2 regions of the Acinetobacter sp. FY731 genome follow, and region 1 is predicted to be linked to the other one. Evidence: predicted binding sites of a transcription regulator. Region 1 holds the regulator's gene; the other holds the start of a gene.

Region 1 (8,278 bases):
TATATAACACATCATCATTTTTTCATATCATATTGTGAAGCAATGAAGATGTGTTTTTATTTTTGATAATCAAGAAATTAAACAATAAAAATTAAAAAATTAGTCAAATAAAATTGGAATAAATGATGTTAGATCTTCGGTATATAAAAAATGTGACTATTATTGGTGGGGGGACAGCAGGTTGGTTTGCAGCACTTTCATTTCGCAAATTTTTTCCACAGCATATTCAAGTTGAGTTAGTTGAATCTCCAACTGTTGGCATTGTTGGTGTGGGAGAGGGTGGTTTAATTAATTTGGTTACAACCCTGAATCAATTAAATATTCCAGTTGGAACATTTATGAAAGAAACAGGAGCTTCTTTTAAATGGGGTTTTTGTTATGAAGGTTGGCGAACAGGGAAAAGAGATGATGAATTTTATCATTTATTTATAAATCCGCGGCACCCCCCATTTAATGTTGAATATATGGCATTTTATCCACTTATTTCTGCTGTCTTAGCAAATAGTATTCCTTTAGCAGATGTGGTGAAAGATGTTGAAAAAATCAAAAATAGAGTGTCTTTAGATGAGGCACTTAAAGCCTTAGCCGATCAGTCTGGAATAGCAACATCACTACATTTTGATAGTCAAAGAACAGCTGATTTTTTAGGTAAAATAGCCATTGAGCGTGGTGTAAAGCATACGCGAGCATTTGTTCAAGATATTGAACTCAATGAATATGGCTTTGTGACTACAGTTCAAACAGATCAAAAAAAATAGAAACCCAATTATTAATAGATGCTTCAGGTTTTGCCCGTTTAGTCATTGGTAAAAAATTCAAAAGTAAATGGACATCTTTTAAAGAATATTTATGGCTAGATAAGGCAATACCATTTCATTTAGATCATGATGGAAAAAATCCTGAATTAGTTAGTCGAGCAACTGCAATGGAAGCGGGTTGGATGTGGCAAATTCCGCTTATCGAACGTATAGGTGCAGGCTATGTATATAGTAGTGAATTTAAAACTGAAGAACAGGCTCTTGCAGAAATTGAAAAGTATTTTGGCAAAACAATAAAGCCTCAAAAAACATTAAGTTTTGAACCAGGTCATTTTGAAAAAGTGTGGCAAAAAAATGTGATGGCACTAGGTTTAGCTTCAGGTTTTGTTGAACCACTTGAAGCAACATCTATAGGTCAAATGCTTGAGCAATTGCGTATGATGCAAAAAGTTATTCTAGAAAGTGGTAGTGTCATTTCAGATTTAAGTATTGAGCAATTCAACCAAGCAAATGCTGAATCTTGGAAGGGGATATGTGATTTTCTAAGAATGCATTATGACTGTCCAAGACGAGATACACCATTTTGGAAAAAGGTGGCAGAAACACCATTCCCTGAAAGTTATAAAGCAATTAAAGAAGTTTTTATGCAGAGAACACCACGAATGGCAGATGTGAATGGTTATGTGCTACATAGATGGAATGGAATTTTTCATCTGAATAATTGGATTTTTGTTGCGCAGGCATTGGGACTCATTTCTCCAGAGAAATACCGAGCAGAATTACAAGGTTTAAAGCCAGAACAAATTACATACGTGAATGATTATCTACGTTCATTGAATTTAAAATAGGTATTAAGGCAATACAGTTATAGCTATTTAAACGAGTAAAGAAGTATTGATTGTTGAATTTTTTCAAATTTATTTGAAAATTATCCAAAACAGAGACAAGACAATTAAAACTTTCAATTTTTACTTAAAAAATGTGCTTTAATGCATTAAGCATAGCGAAATACATCAAGATATGGCTCCAATCATTCAATCTTTACTGGATACAGATTTATATAAATTTACCATGTTGCAAGTGGTGCTTCATAAGTTTCCGCAGACGCATAGTGTGTACCACTTCCGTTGCCGTAACTTAGATGACACGGTTTATCCACTGGTAGATATTTTAGATGATTTGAATGAACAGCTAGATCATCTATGTAAGCTTCAATATATAGAAGATGAATTATTATATTTACGCAGTTTGCGTTTTCTTAAAAGTGACTTTGTCGATTATTTAGAATTATTTCAATTAAAACGCCGTTTTATTAAAGCGGGGATTGATGCTGAAGGTCGTTTGGATATTTGGGTTGAAGGTCCAATGGTTCAAGCAATGATGTTTGAAATCTTTGTATTAGCCATTGTAAATCAACTTTATTTCCAGCGTATTCGTAGTGATGAGGTAATCGCTGAAGGTGAACGTCGTTTAAAAGCGAAAATTGAACTTATTCAGCAATATGCAAAAGAACAAAATCCAAATGATCCTCCATTTTTAGTATCAGATTTTGGAACACGTCGTCGCTATAGTTTCGAATGGCAAAAACACGTTATTCAAGAGTTTCATAAAAGTGCGCCAGATATTTTCCGTGGTACGAGCAATGTATTAATTGCCAAAGAAATGAACATTACCCCAATTGGGACAATGGCACATGAATTCTTACAAGCATTTCAGGCACTTGATGTGCGTTTACGTAATTTCCAAAAATCAGCATTAGAAACATGGGTGCAAGAATACCGTGGTGACTTAGGGATTGCTTTAACTGATGTTGTGGGCATGGATGCATTCCTTCGTGACTTTGATTTGTATTTCGCAAAACTTTTCGATGGTTTACGTCATGACAGTGGCGATCCGTACGAGTGGGGCGATAAAGCTTATGCGCACTATAAAAAGCTAAAAATTGATAGTAAAACGAAAATGCTGACTTTTAGTGATGGTTTAAATCTAGAAAAAGCATGGTCATTGCATAATTACTTTAAAGATCGTTTCCAAGTAAGCTTTGGTATTGGAACAAATTTAACCAATGATATGGGTCAAACACCATTAAATATTGTGTTAAAACTTGTTGAATGTAATGGACAATCTGTGGCAAAAATTTCCGATAGTCCAGGAAAAACGATGACTGATAACGATACATTCCTTGCATATTTGCGTCAGGTTTTTGATATTACTGAAGCGTAATTTAATTTTAAAATTGAAAAATACCGAATAGATTGTTCGGTATTTTTTTGCATGAATGTTTATATTTATCATCTAAAATTGTGCTAAATACATATCAAAAATCAACATAATCAAGAAAAGCAAATATGCTAAGATTAAAGATATTCTGCTAAGCATATAAAGAAAAAAAGATGTCTGAGTCTGCATTTAATTTTGAACTTTTAATTGAAGTTGAAGATTTAGTTCCTTATTTGGGACATGAAAAAATCCGAATTGTGGATTTAACACGAAGTTCCGTTTTTGAGCAGCTTCATATTCCTCATGCGATTCATTTACAACCGAAATATCTAGTTCGCCAAGAAGAAAATGCTTCTGGGTTATTGCCAGAAAAAGAAGGCTTAGAAGAACTTATTCGAATTTTAAATATCACACCAGATCATCAAGTTGTTGTTTATGATGATGAAGGTGGAGCGTGGGCAGGACGCTTAATTTGGAATTTACATTGTTTAGGTTTTTATAACACGAGCTTGTTGAATGGTGGCATTCATGCATGGTTAGGTGCAGGTTTGCCGACCACATCTGAAGTAGAAAAATTTGAACAAGTAGAACCTCTAGTTGAAGTTCATTTAAATGAACAATACCGTATTCAATACGATGAACTTTTGCAAAAAGTACAAAATAATGAAGTTCAAGTGTGGGATTGTCGTACAGAGGATGAATATACAGGTTTAAGATTGGCGGCTAGACGAGGCGGTCATATTCCAAGTGCACGACATTTTGAATGGAGTACTGCCCTAAACCGTGAAAATCATTTAAAATTGCGACCATTACAAAACACGCAACAGCGTTTGGAACAATTGGGCTTTAATTTGAATGAGCCTGTTGTTGTATATTGCCAGTCACATCATCGCTCAGGTTTAGCATATATTCTTGGGCGTTTATTGGGTTGGAATATTCAAGCGTATGATGGTGCGTGGAGTGAATGGGGCAACAGCCTCGCGAGTCCAATTATTACTGGAGAGACGCCGTCTTGAGCCTCACGTCACGTTTAAAAAAACAACTTTTCATTCAAGCTCAACGTGTTGTGCCACAACATCAATTATCTCGTGTTGTTGGTAAGCTTGCTGCAAGTGAAACACCAATCATTAAAAATACTGTGATTAGTGCTTTTAAAGCGCAATATGGCATTGATATGTCCATTGCAGAGCAACAAAATGCTTTGAAATTTAAATCATTTAATGAGTTTTTTACACGCTCTTTAAAAGAGGGTGTACGTGAAATTGATACAGATGCAACTAGTATTGTATCGCCTGCAGATGGGGCAATTTCTCAGTTAGGCAAAATTGAAGAAGGCGAAATTTTTCAAGCCAAAGGTCAAAGTTTTAATACTGCAAATTTAATTGCAGATCCTTTGTTGGCTGAACCTTTTAAGAATGGTCAGTTTGCAACAGTATATCTTTCACCTAAAGATTATCATCGTGTGCATATGCCTTTTGCGGGTACATTGACCGAAACGCTTTATGTACCAGGTGAGTTATTCTCTGTAAATCAAACAACAGCAGAAAATATTCCAGGTTTATTTGCACGTAATGAACGTATGGTGTGTTTGTTTGATACAGAACTTGGTCGTATGGCCGTTGTTCTTGTGGGTGCAATGATTGTTGCCGGCATTGAAACTGTTGCAACAGGTAAAGTAAAACCATCGGGTCGTTTAGAGGTAAATCAGCACAATTTATTCTTAGAAAAGGGTGCTGAATTAGGTCGTTTCTATTTAGGTTCAACCGCAGTGGTTTTATTTGAAGAAAATAAAATGCAGTGGGATGCTGAATTTAAAGCGAATTCTGCTGTTGAAATGGGTAAAGCTTTAGGTCATACCGTATAAGTTATACAGTCATAAAAAAAGCACCGTGAGGTGCTTTTTTTTATCGCTTAACTTAAATGATATAAACGTTCTTTAGGAAACACTGCTTTAAAAACTGAGCCTTGATTTTCTTTAGATTCCACATCTAAATATGCGTTATGTTGCATAAGAACATGTTTCACAATTGCGAGTCCTAAGCCTGTACCACCTGTGGCACGACTACGTGCACTATCTACACGGTAAAAGCGTTCGGTTAGACGTGGTAAATGTTTAGGGTCTATACCAATACCTGTGTCTTCAACTGTAAAGTAACCATGTGTGCCATCATCATGCCAGCCAATGGTAATTGTTCCACCTTTAGGTGTGTATTTAATAGCATTGGTAATGAGGTTGCTGAAGGCACTAGCAAGTTCCATATCTGAACCAATTAAATCACAATGACTATCGATATCTAAGTTGAGGGTGTGGCCATAATCGATGTTATAAGCTTGGGCATCGTCAAATAATTGATTCATTAAACTTGGCATTTCAATGATTTGATTTTTAGCGACACTTTTTTCATTTTCTAAACGTGATAATAAAAGCAAATCATTAACCAAGGCGTTCATACGACGTGTTTGCGATTGCATTTGATCAAATGCACGTTTCCAACGTGGGTTGATATCTTCTTGATCTGTAAAGGTTTCGATATAACCACTTAGCACAGTTAAGGGCGTACGAAGTTCGTGGGAAATATTATCGACAAAATCTTTTCGCATTTGTTCAAGATTATGCATGCGTGTTACATCATAAGCTACCAACAGACGACTTTCACCACCAAAACGAGTCATTTTAACTTGAACATAACGATCTTCATGAACCATAGATTTCATTTTTAAACCGTCTGGTGATTCATCTATGTGGTTAAAATATTCAATGAAGTTGGGTTGGCGTAAAATACTGAGAATATTACGCCCACGATCATGTGTTTGAAAACCGAGTAAGTTTTCTGCAGCAGGATTCCACCATTCAATTTGATTATTATCATCAATAAGAACAACGGCTTCTGCTAAAGCAACGAGTGACGATTGAGCACGGTCAATTAGTCCAACCATTTCTGCTTGTACGATTCGTTCTTGGCGCTGAGCACGATAGACATTAAAAAGTAGTGCACCCCAAATTCCACCTAAGTTTGGTGGAACATCATAGGGTCTATTAGAAATCCAATCATTTACTAGATACAGTGAACGCAATTGGATGATGCAGAACACAGCAAATGCACAAAGAATACAGATCCAAAAATATCCTATTCCCAAGCCGATAAATGCAGCGATCACGATAAAAAATGCGAGAAGTCTTAGGTCTTGTTTGGAAAATGCCCATAAGCTGCTATATCGAAACTTTTTATGTTCTCTTGCAATTTCTGGGACAGGATATGGTTCGTACATAAAAAATAATTAACCTAATGCGACATCTGCTCGCGTAGAAAAACGGTAGCCTGTTCCACGAACAGTTTGGACATAACGATCTGCACCAAAAGGTTCTAGAACTTTACGTAAACGGCGAATATGAACGTCAATTGTACGATCTTCAATATATACGTTTCCACCCCATACTTGATCAAGAAGTTGAGCGCGTGTATATGCACGTTCAGGATGTGTCATGAAGAATGCTAAAAGACGATATTCTGTTGGACCCATTTCTAAAATATGGGGACCAAAACTAACACGTTGGCTAATAGGATCTAATAGTAAGCCATTGGCATCAATTGATTTTTCTCCACTTAAAGCATTAGAGCGACGAAGCACAGCTTTAATGCGAGAGACCAATTCACGTGTAGAAAAAGGTTTCGTCATATAGTCATCTGCGCCAGCATCTAGACCTTGAACTTTATGGTCTTCTTCACCACGAGCAGTGAGCATGATGACTGGAATTTCAGACAAACTTTCATCTTTTTTCAAGCGGCGACATAGATCGACACCACTTACACCACCAGGCATCATCCAATCTAACAAGACTAAAGAAGGGCGTTGATCGACAATCATTTGATGCGCTTGGCGAGCATCTTCAGCTTGTAGACAATTAAAACCTGCCATATCTAAAGCAGTATGGATCATTTCCCGAATCGGGAGCTCATCATCAACAATTAAAATGTAGTCATCTTTCACAGCGCAATACCCTATTAATATAAACGGTTGTCCGTTTTTGTATTTATGACAGGCTTATTACAAAGATTAATTATGACAGTATCATTGCAAAATAGAAAATATGACAATTCTAAAATGAAAATGTGACATTTTTTTGATAGTTTTATGACGAAATTAAAGTCTGAAAGCACCGATATGACAGTATTTTAGACATTAAACTTCAACTGAAATATAAAGTTACATCATCTAAAAAATTATGTTTTTATTCTACTTTTTTTGTAACCAATGCTAAAAATGGCCATAAACATGCGGATAAAACTTCGTCCTTTGGTTGCTGAAAGTTGTTCATGACCCAACGAATCGCAATTTGAGTCACATAACCATTTAGGCCTGAAGCAATGAGTGATATTTCATTTATTGTTTGCTCATTATTGCATTTTGTTGATGTTAAAAGCGGTTGAATCATTTGGTCAAAGCGCATCATTGTGTCATGTATGGTTGATTGTTTGTGCAGGTCTTGCACAAGTAAAGCATCAATATAAATAATACGTGCCATGTGAGGATTTTGATAAAGCGTGTCGAGAAAAGCACTGAGTGAGGCTTCTATCATCGCTTTGGAGTCACTCATATTCGTAGCAGTTGCTTGTTTGATATTTTCTTGTAATTCATCAATTAGTTTTAAAAAAATAGCTTGAAAAAGCTGTTCGCTTTTTTTAAATGATTCATAGAAATAGCGTTCAGTTAATTTAGCTTCTAAACAAATATCTTTTACTGTTGTGGCGAAGAAACCGCGTGTTCCATAAATTTTAATTCCAGCTTGAATTAGTTTTTCATATCTAATTGCTTTTCGTTCTGAAAGAGATATGCCTTTGAATGGTCTTTCCTTTATTGATTTTGTCGTGGTCATAAGAATGTTTTTCAAATTAAAGAAGAATCAGGTATGAGTATATTTTAACAAAATAAAGTATGAGCGTTGTATTGAAAGGAGTAGAAGATTATTAATGAAAAATTGAATTTTGATCAATGAGTACAAGTTTTATAATTTACTTATAAGAAAATAACTAAAAAATTACGTCAAAAGTGAATTAAAAAAGTTATTTAATAAACTTTATCTTTTAAATAAAAATAGCGAATAGAAATGTAAATGAATGGTTACACATTGTTTAGCAAATGTTTTTAATTAATTGGTTAAAACCATAAAATTAGTATGTGATTTTAATAATATTGATTTCAAGTTGTTGTTTATATGTAAATTATTATATTTAATACTATTTGTCAGATTTTTTAAAATATTTTTATTAAGTTGAAATAATTAATTGTCAGATTTAACA
Region 2 (8,278 bases), on a different contig from region 1:
TATTTAAATTTACTAACTTTTGGAAACTTTCCAAAATGACGTGACTTGTGAAAGTCATTATATATGGAAGTGAGGTATAGACAGGCTTATATTGATCTAATTCATTTGGGTCATCAAAGATTGAGTTGATAAACATTCTCCCTGTTTTGAGAAAGTCACCTTGAGAAGTGATTAGATGTGTTGCTTGTTGGCATGGTATTTCTAAACTTAAAGGATGCTGTTTGGAGAAAATCATTTTATCGATCAGTTCAGCATCAAATAAATCGGGCAATGTTAATTTTGGAATTACTTCTGCGAATAATGTTTTTCTAATAGAGCTATGTTTATAAAAATTATTTAAGGATTTATCTGTTTCTTGTTCAAATAGTTCTATAAATTTTTCATAGTCGTTCAATAATAAACATATAAAGATCAAATTTTCTTTAAATGGTTTTCGAAGCAAACTATAAGCCACAGCAAACTTTCTGTTTTCAAAAGCTCTTAATGCTTCATATGTAAAATGAAGTAAGTCACTTGTTAATCCCATTAAAATTTTTGAAATTAAAAAATGATAATAAGGCGCATCAAATCCACCATCTCTACAAAATTGTAATATTTCAATTATATCTGCATTATGTTCAGGAAACTTCTCTGAGTATGCCTCTACTATTTTATCTATACCAATTTCATCAATTTGGCTTTGTTCATATTGCACTAACAAACTTGCACATTGATCATGTAGGAAGAAGATAAACTCATGTGTAGGTACATGTTGGTTAGGAATATTTTGAATGCTTTCGTAAGATAAATATCCGATGTAATTTTTCATAAAAATTGTAAAGTTATTTTTGATCTAATATATTAAAAAGAAGAATAATTTTCTATATTTAATCCCTCCCAACCTCCCTTTAAAAAAGGGAGGAGCTCTCACGTAATCAATTTGATACGCGAAAGTCCCCCTTTGAAAAAGGGGGATTTAGGGGGATTCACAGATTCAAAAATCCCCTCATTTGAGGGGATTTTTTATGTTCGATACGAATGGATTCTTCCCTCCTTTATCAAAGGAGGGTTAGGGAGGATTCTAAAATCAATTAAACAATTGAATCATCCAAATTCGGTGCTAACCAACGCTTCGCTTCATCCAACGTCCAACCTTTACGCTTCGCATAATCTTCCAACTGATCACCAGAGATTTTACCTACGTTAAAGTAATCTGTTTCGGGGTTTGCATAATAGAAACCGCTGACAGAAGAAGGTGGCCACATTGCAAAGCTAGAAGTTAAATACGTACCCATCTTCTCAGTCGAACCTAACCAATCAAACAATGATGCTTTTTCCGAATGTTCAGGACAAGCAGGGTAGCCTGGTGCAGGGCGAATACCCACATATTTCTCTTTAATCAAATCTTCATTCGACAATTGTTCATCTGCTTGATAGCCCCAGAACTCTTTACGAATACGCTCATGTAAATGCTCGGCAAAGGCTTCTGCAAAACGGTCACCCAAAGCTTGAGCCATAATTGCAGAATAGTCATCGCCTTTGGCTTTGTATTCTTGCGAAAGTTCTTCCGCACCAAAGATTGAAACCGTAAAGCCACCCAAGTAATCTTGAGCGACATCTTTAGGCGCAACAAAATCAGCCAATGAGTAGTTTGCTTTACCTGTTACTTTGTCAGACTGCTGACGAATATGCTCGAAGCTATGCGTAACGACCCCATTCTCATCCGTAACCGCAACAGTATCTGCCGCAACACGGTTTGCAGGGTAAATACTAAAAGTCGCACGCGCATCGAAGCGTTTATTGGCAATAATATCTTTCAACATGACTTGTGCTTGTTCAAACAAGTCACGCGCTGCTTCGCCAACCACTTCATCTTCAAGAATTTTCGGGAATTTACCCGCCAAACTCCAAGAAATAAAGAACGGTGTCCAGTCAAAGTATTCAACCAATGTTTCTAACGGATAGTTCGTAAATGTTTCTGAACCAATAAAGTTAGGCTTCACAGGTGCATTTTTTGCAAAATCAATCTTAAAGCCATTTTCAACCGATTCTGCATAAGAAAGTTTTGCAGCTTTTGGTTGTTTGTTGGCTAAACGCTCACGGATTTTTTCATAATCAAAAGCATAATCAGCTGCTAATTTTGGTTTCATGTCAGCAGAAAGTAATTGTGTCACCACACCTACCGCACGAGAAGCATCCGCTGTGTAGAACACACCATCATTATGATATTGCGGAGAAATTTTTACCGCAGTGTGTGCTTTAGATGTTGTTGCACCACCAATCATCAGTGGAATGTTAAAGCCTTTACGTTGCATTTCTTTCGCAACAAAAACCATTTCATCTAAGCTAGGCGTGATTAAACCTGACAAACCAATAATATCGACTTTTTCATCAATCGCAGTTTGTAAGATTTTCTCACACGGTACCATTACGCCAAGGTCAATGATGTCATAACCGTTACAGCCAAGTACCACGCCTACAATGTTTTTACCAATATCGTGAACGTCGCCTTTTACAGTTGCCATCAAAATTTTACCTTTTGATTGACCAACGGTTTTTTCAGCTTCAATGAATGGATTTAACCATGCAACCGCTTGTTTCATTACACGAGCAGATTTCACTACTTGCGGTAGGAACATTTTACCTGCACCAAACAAGTCACCGACTACGTTCATACCTGCCATCAATGGACCTTCAATGACATCCAATGGGCGAGTTGATTGTAAGCGTGCTTCTTCGGTATCTTCATCAATATACGTGGTAATACCTTTCACCAATGCATATTCAAGACGTTTTGCAACGCTCTCATTACGCCATTCAAGGTTTTCTTCGGCTTTTTGTGCACCTGCTTGACCACGGTATTTTTCTGCAACTGCAAGTAATTTTTCAGTCGCTTCTTGACCGCTTTCACCTTGGTTGCGGTTCATCACTACATCTTCAACGGCTTCTTTAAGGTCGGCATCAATGTCATCATAAATCGCAAGCTGACCTGCATTTACGATGCCCATGGTTAAACCTTGTTGAATGCCGTGATATAAAAACACCGCATGGATTGCTTCACGTACAGGCTCATTACCACGGAATGAGAACGATACATTTGAGATCCCGCCTGAAATCATCGCATTTGGAAGGTTTTGTTTAATCCAACCTGTTGCTTCAATGAAGTCCACGCCATAGTTGTTGTGTTCTTCAATCCCTGTTGCCACCGCAAACACGTTCGGGTCAAAGATAATATCTTCAGAAGGGAAGCCCACTTCATTGACTAAAACATCATAAGAACGCTTACAGATTTCTTTTTTACGTTCAGCCGTATCTGCCTGACCATTTTCATCAAATGCCATGACAATAACTGCTGCACCGTACTGACGGCACAGACGCGCACGTTCTACAAACTCGTCATAACCTTCTTTCAGAGAAATCGAGTTTACAACCGCTTTACCTTGTACGCATTTCAAACCTGCTTCAATAATCTCCCATTTAGAAGAATCGAGCATGATTGGCACACGTGAAATATCAGGTTCAGAGGCGATCAGATTAAGGAAATGTACCATCGCAGTTTGCGAATCGAGCATGCCTTCATCCATGTTAATGTCGATGATCTGTGCGCCTGCTTCAACTTGCTGACGAGCAACGTCTAGCGCTTCTGTAAAGTTTTCTTCTTTAATTAAACGTAGGAATTTTTTAGAACCTGTCACGTTGGTACGTTCACCGACGTTTACGAATAAAGAATCCTTAGTGATGTTAAATGGTTCTAAACCACTTAAACGACATGCAGGTTCAATGTCAGGAATTTGACGTGGTGTAATGCCTTCAACCGCTTGTGCAATCGCACGAATATGGTCAGGCGTGGTACCACAGCAACCACCAGTGATGTTGATTAGACCACTTTCAGCAAATTCTTTAATAAATGCCGCAGTTTCTTCAGGGGTTTCATCATAACCACCGAATGCATTTGGCAAACCTGCATTTGGATGCGCTGAAACAAAAGTATCGGCAACGTCAGACACGGTTTTTACGTGTGGACGCATTGCATCTGCACCAAGCGCACAGTTAAAACCAATTGAGATGGGTTCAGCATGACGCATTGAGTTCCAAAATGCTTCTGCGGTTTGACCTGTCAATGTACGACCTGAAGCATCTGTAATGGTGCCTGAAATCATAATTGGCAATTCATAGCCAATTTCGTTAAACACTTCTTTTACTGCAAAGATCGCCGCTTTTGCATTTAAGGTATCGAATACTGTTTCGATGAGGATGATGTCTGCACCACCTTCAATCAGTGCTTTAGTCGATTCAATATAATCAACTTTTAATGCATCAAAAGTAATGTTACGGAATGCAGGATCATTCACATTTGGAGAAATAGATGTAGTACGTGAAGTTGGACCAATGACACCTGCCACAAAACGTGGTTTTTCAGGGGTTGAATATTTTGCACAGGCTTCTTTTGCAAGACGTGCTGCAGCAATATTAATTTCAGGTACCAAATCTTCCATGTGGTAATCAGACATTGAAACACGAGTACCGTTAAAGGTATTGGTTTCAATAATGTCCGCACCCGCTTCTAGGTAAGCTTCGTGAATGCCTTGAATAATATGGGGTTGAGTAAGAACTAAAAGGTCGTTGTTGCCTTTTAGGTCAGAAGCCCAATCTGCAAAACGTTCGCCACGATAGTCTGCTTCTTCTAATTTATGACGTTGAATCATGGTACCCATGGCACCATCGATCACAAGAATTCTTTTACTTAGAAGCTCTTTTAGAGTAGCAAGTGTGGACATTCAAACATTCTCAATGCGAATAAAAATCGGGATTAATATTAACAGATTCAAGTTTTGTTTTCTGCCAACTTTCTTTCAGAAACACATATATAGATGATTTGAAAAAGTTATAAAGGGGTAACACTTGTTTTAATACAAGATTAATTCAAAAATAGATATGTCTTCTTATATTTTTCAAATATGGATATTAAAATGTAATTTATAAGAAATAAATAAGGAATTTAGCAGTGTCATAAATTATTCATTTATTTGTCATAAAACTAGTTCACTATAATTGGAAAAGTTCGGGTTGTTAGTTTTTTGATCATTTATGCTGAATGTTACAATTTAGTATAATTTTTAGGTTAATGGATTATGAAATATATAAAATTACTTAAAATATTGTATTTAGAGTATTAAATATTAAATTTATCTTGGTTTTTTAGGGTAAATTGCAACAATAAAGCATTAAAACTGACTTTATAAGACAGTATTTTGTCATATAATTGTCATAATTAAATTGAAGAATAAGGGGATTGATCATCCTCTTTATTTGCTTGCATGAATTCAAATCAAAATCCTGTTGATTCAGCACAACCATCGGTTCCTTCTAAGTCGACCAATGTTCATGTGCCAACTCCTAAATATTTTGTCCCAGTCTTTTTAACTGTCATTATTGCAACACTTGTATACATTGGTGTTCAGTTATCTGTGGATTTGGCTCATGTCCCGGCTTTGAGTCTATATACAATTATTCTTTTATCTACAGCGTTATTTATTGCACTTGGATTTGAGTTTGTTAATGGTTTTCATGACACAGCAAATGCTGTAGCCACGGTAATTTACACCAATGCATTGTCTGCACCAGTTGCTGTAATGTGGGCAGGTTTTTGTAACTTCCTTGGTGTAATGGTTGCAAGTGGTGCTGTTGCATACGGTATTATTGCTTTACTTCCAGTAGAACTTATTATGAATGTAGGTTCTGGAGCTGGTTTTGCAATGGTTTTTGCCATGCTTATTTCTGCAATTTTGTGGAATTTAGGTACATGGTTTTTAGGTATTCCAGCATCAAGTTCGCATACTTTAATCGGTTCGATTTTGGGTGTGGGTATCATGAACTACATTTTGCATTCAGGTAGCGGTGCATCAGGTGTAGACATGGAACAGGTGATGAAAGTGGGTAAAGCACTTTTATTCTCTCCTTTGATTGGTTTCGCTTTTGCGGCTTTGTTATTCTTGTTGGTAAAAAAAATCTTCAAGAAACAAATGGAATTATTCCAGCCACCTGAGGGCAATAAGCCACCACCACCACTTATTCGTGCAATTCTTATTTTCACATGTACGGGTGTAAGCTTTGCACATGGTTCAAATGATGGTCAAAAAGGTATGGGTTTAATCATGCTTATTTTGATTGGTTGTGTCCCATTAGCTTACTCATTGAATAAAAATTTAGATCAACAACATCTTCAGTCTTTTGAGCAACTTTCAGCTCAAACAGCATCCGCTATTTATGCAAATCATTCAGATATTCCTGATGAAAAAGCACGTGCTATTATCACAACATATATTCAGACTAAAGAAGTGAATAACCAAGTTGTTCCTGCTTTAGCTAGTCTTACAGATCACTTGGGTGAGCGTGTAGGACATTATGGTGATTTAAAAGATATTCCTGAAAAAGAAGTATCTAGCTTACGTAATGATATGTATTTAAGTACAACAGCGTTTAAAAGATTAGATAAAGCGGAGCTATTACCTACTTTCTCTGAAGAGCAAACTAAAGTTGTAAAAGAATATCGTAGTAACTTAGATTCATTCTTACAATATATTCCAAACTGGGTAAAAGTAGCTGTAGCTTTAGCTTTAGGTCTTGGAACGATGGTTGGCTGGAAACGTATTGTTGTGACGGTTGGTGAGCGTATTGGTAAACAGCACATGACTTATGGCCAAGGTATGTCTGCTGAACTTGTTGCAATGACAACAATTGCAGCTGCAGATGGTTTTGGTATGCCTGTATCAACAACACATGTATTGAACTCTGCTGTAGCAGGTACAATGGTTGCCAACAAGTCAGGTTTGAATTTCAAAATGGTAAAAACAATTTTATCTGCTTGGATCTTTACTTTACCTGCAACGATTTGTTTATCGGGTGTTTTATACTGGTTATTATTAAAAGTATTTTAATTGATTTTAAAATAAAGTTTGAACGGAAAAATGCTGCGATTAATCGCAGCATTTTTTTTGCCTTATTTTTTGATTTTGTTGAAAAGTGTTCCAATAGGAAGCTTGTCATTTGCAAAACCATATAGTGCAGCAAAAGGAAGTGCTGTTCTTGCTAAATAGGCAACTCGCCAAAGTCCACCATGGTTAGCTCCCTCCATCATTAACTCCAAAGGATGATCTAAGTTAACTTCTGGGTTAGCTACAGATTTAGTATTACGTAAATCATGAATCCATAAAGCAGCCATAATTGCATTGGTTGTTGCAGGTTCAAATGCTTCAACATCAAACAAACTTGCACCATTAAAAGCAGCTTTTAATAATGGATTCTTTGTGACTGAATGTGTTGTTGTTGATGGGGCAATATTAATACTGACACGTTGACCTTGATGTCTTGCTAAGGTTGCTCGCCATTGTTGAATACGTTTTGCTAGAGCGTAGTTAGGACCTTGTTCAATCACTAAACAATCTGCAATACCATATTGCTTACCATTGTCGGTACTATAAAGCTCTGTAGAAATTTCTTTAAAAAAGTGTTTTAAACTAATAGATGACACTGCTTTAGAAAGCATTTTTTGAAGTTGAGAACGATTGTGAAACTTAGCTGAAGCTGCTTCTACAATTTCTTTAGGAATCGCGTAAACATCCGTTGGTGTACACATAAACATTAAACTTGTATTGGCTTTATGCTTACTCACAAATTGCATGATTGCATCCATTGCCATAGAAACCCGAACGTGCTTTTCACCATCTAAATATGCAATTGCAGCTAAGTCTAAATGATTAGGGTTTTCAACGAGCCATTGTGCAATTTCAGGTGTTTGCGTTAATAGGTTTGCTCCAAGCTTTGTTTTTAGCTCTTCGATATTTGTATCTGTAGCTAAGCATTTTTCAGATGGTGCATAAAGTGTTGCATTACCACTTTTTATCGTATTTAAAATTTTGCCCCAAACACGCTCGTTGGGTAAGTCTATAGCAACAATATTGGCTTTCCATTTGGACAACCATGTTAATGGCCCAGCTTCAGATGCAGCACCAAACAGAACCATGGTTCGATCAGATAAGTCGAACCATTCAGGATGTGCAATCACATCGCGTAAAGCATTTGCATGACTTGATTCTACAATACCTGTTTCTTCCCACGTTTGAATTTGAGCAAGTAAAGCATTTCCTTGGAGATTCTGACCTTTATAGGGCACATACCATTCAGGATTGTCTGTACTTTCACCTTTAAATATAAAAGTGTTGAGTTTTTGATTTGTCAGTTGCATCACATCGTTAAAGTTATGCTTTTCACCATGTCGATAAAAATCAAAAGATTGGTG

What was found. The regulator PhoB, encoded in region 1, activates phosphate uptake and scavenging genes when phosphate is short. The targets are predictions, from matches to a motif close to TGTCATNAANCTGTCATAA.
Region 2: AC5YC8_RS04865 (inorganic phosphate transporter) is a predicted target of PhoB. The motif match lies at 5,233-5,251, and genes of this name have one in related genera.

Annotation. Positions count from the first base shown of each region.
Region 1 is NZ_JCAKNB010000002.1:347,401-355,678, reverse strand. Features, by position in the region: partial or broken gene AC5YC8_RS03820 (tryptophan 7-halogenase) at 123-1,606, shown strand; gene pncB (nicotinate phosphoribosyltransferase) at 1,779-2,981, shown strand; gene AC5YC8_RS03810 (sulfurtransferase) at 3,152-3,994, shown strand; gene asd (archaetidylserine decarboxylase) at 3,991-4,842, shown strand; gene phoR (phosphate regulon sensor histidine kinase PhoR) at 4,890-6,248, opposite strand; gene phoB (phosphate regulon transcriptional regulator PhoB) at 6,258-6,968, opposite strand; gene AC5YC8_RS03790 (TetR/AcrR family transcriptional regulator) at 7,210-7,854, opposite strand.
Region 2 is NZ_JCAKNB010000003.1:153,852-162,129, reverse strand. Features, by position in the region: gene AC5YC8_RS04875 (hypothetical protein) at 1-808, opposite strand, end outside; gene metH (methionine synthase) at 1,071-4,757, opposite strand; gene AC5YC8_RS04865 (inorganic phosphate transporter) at 5,298-6,917, shown strand; gene AC5YC8_RS04860 (hypothetical protein) at 6,980-8,278, opposite strand, start outside.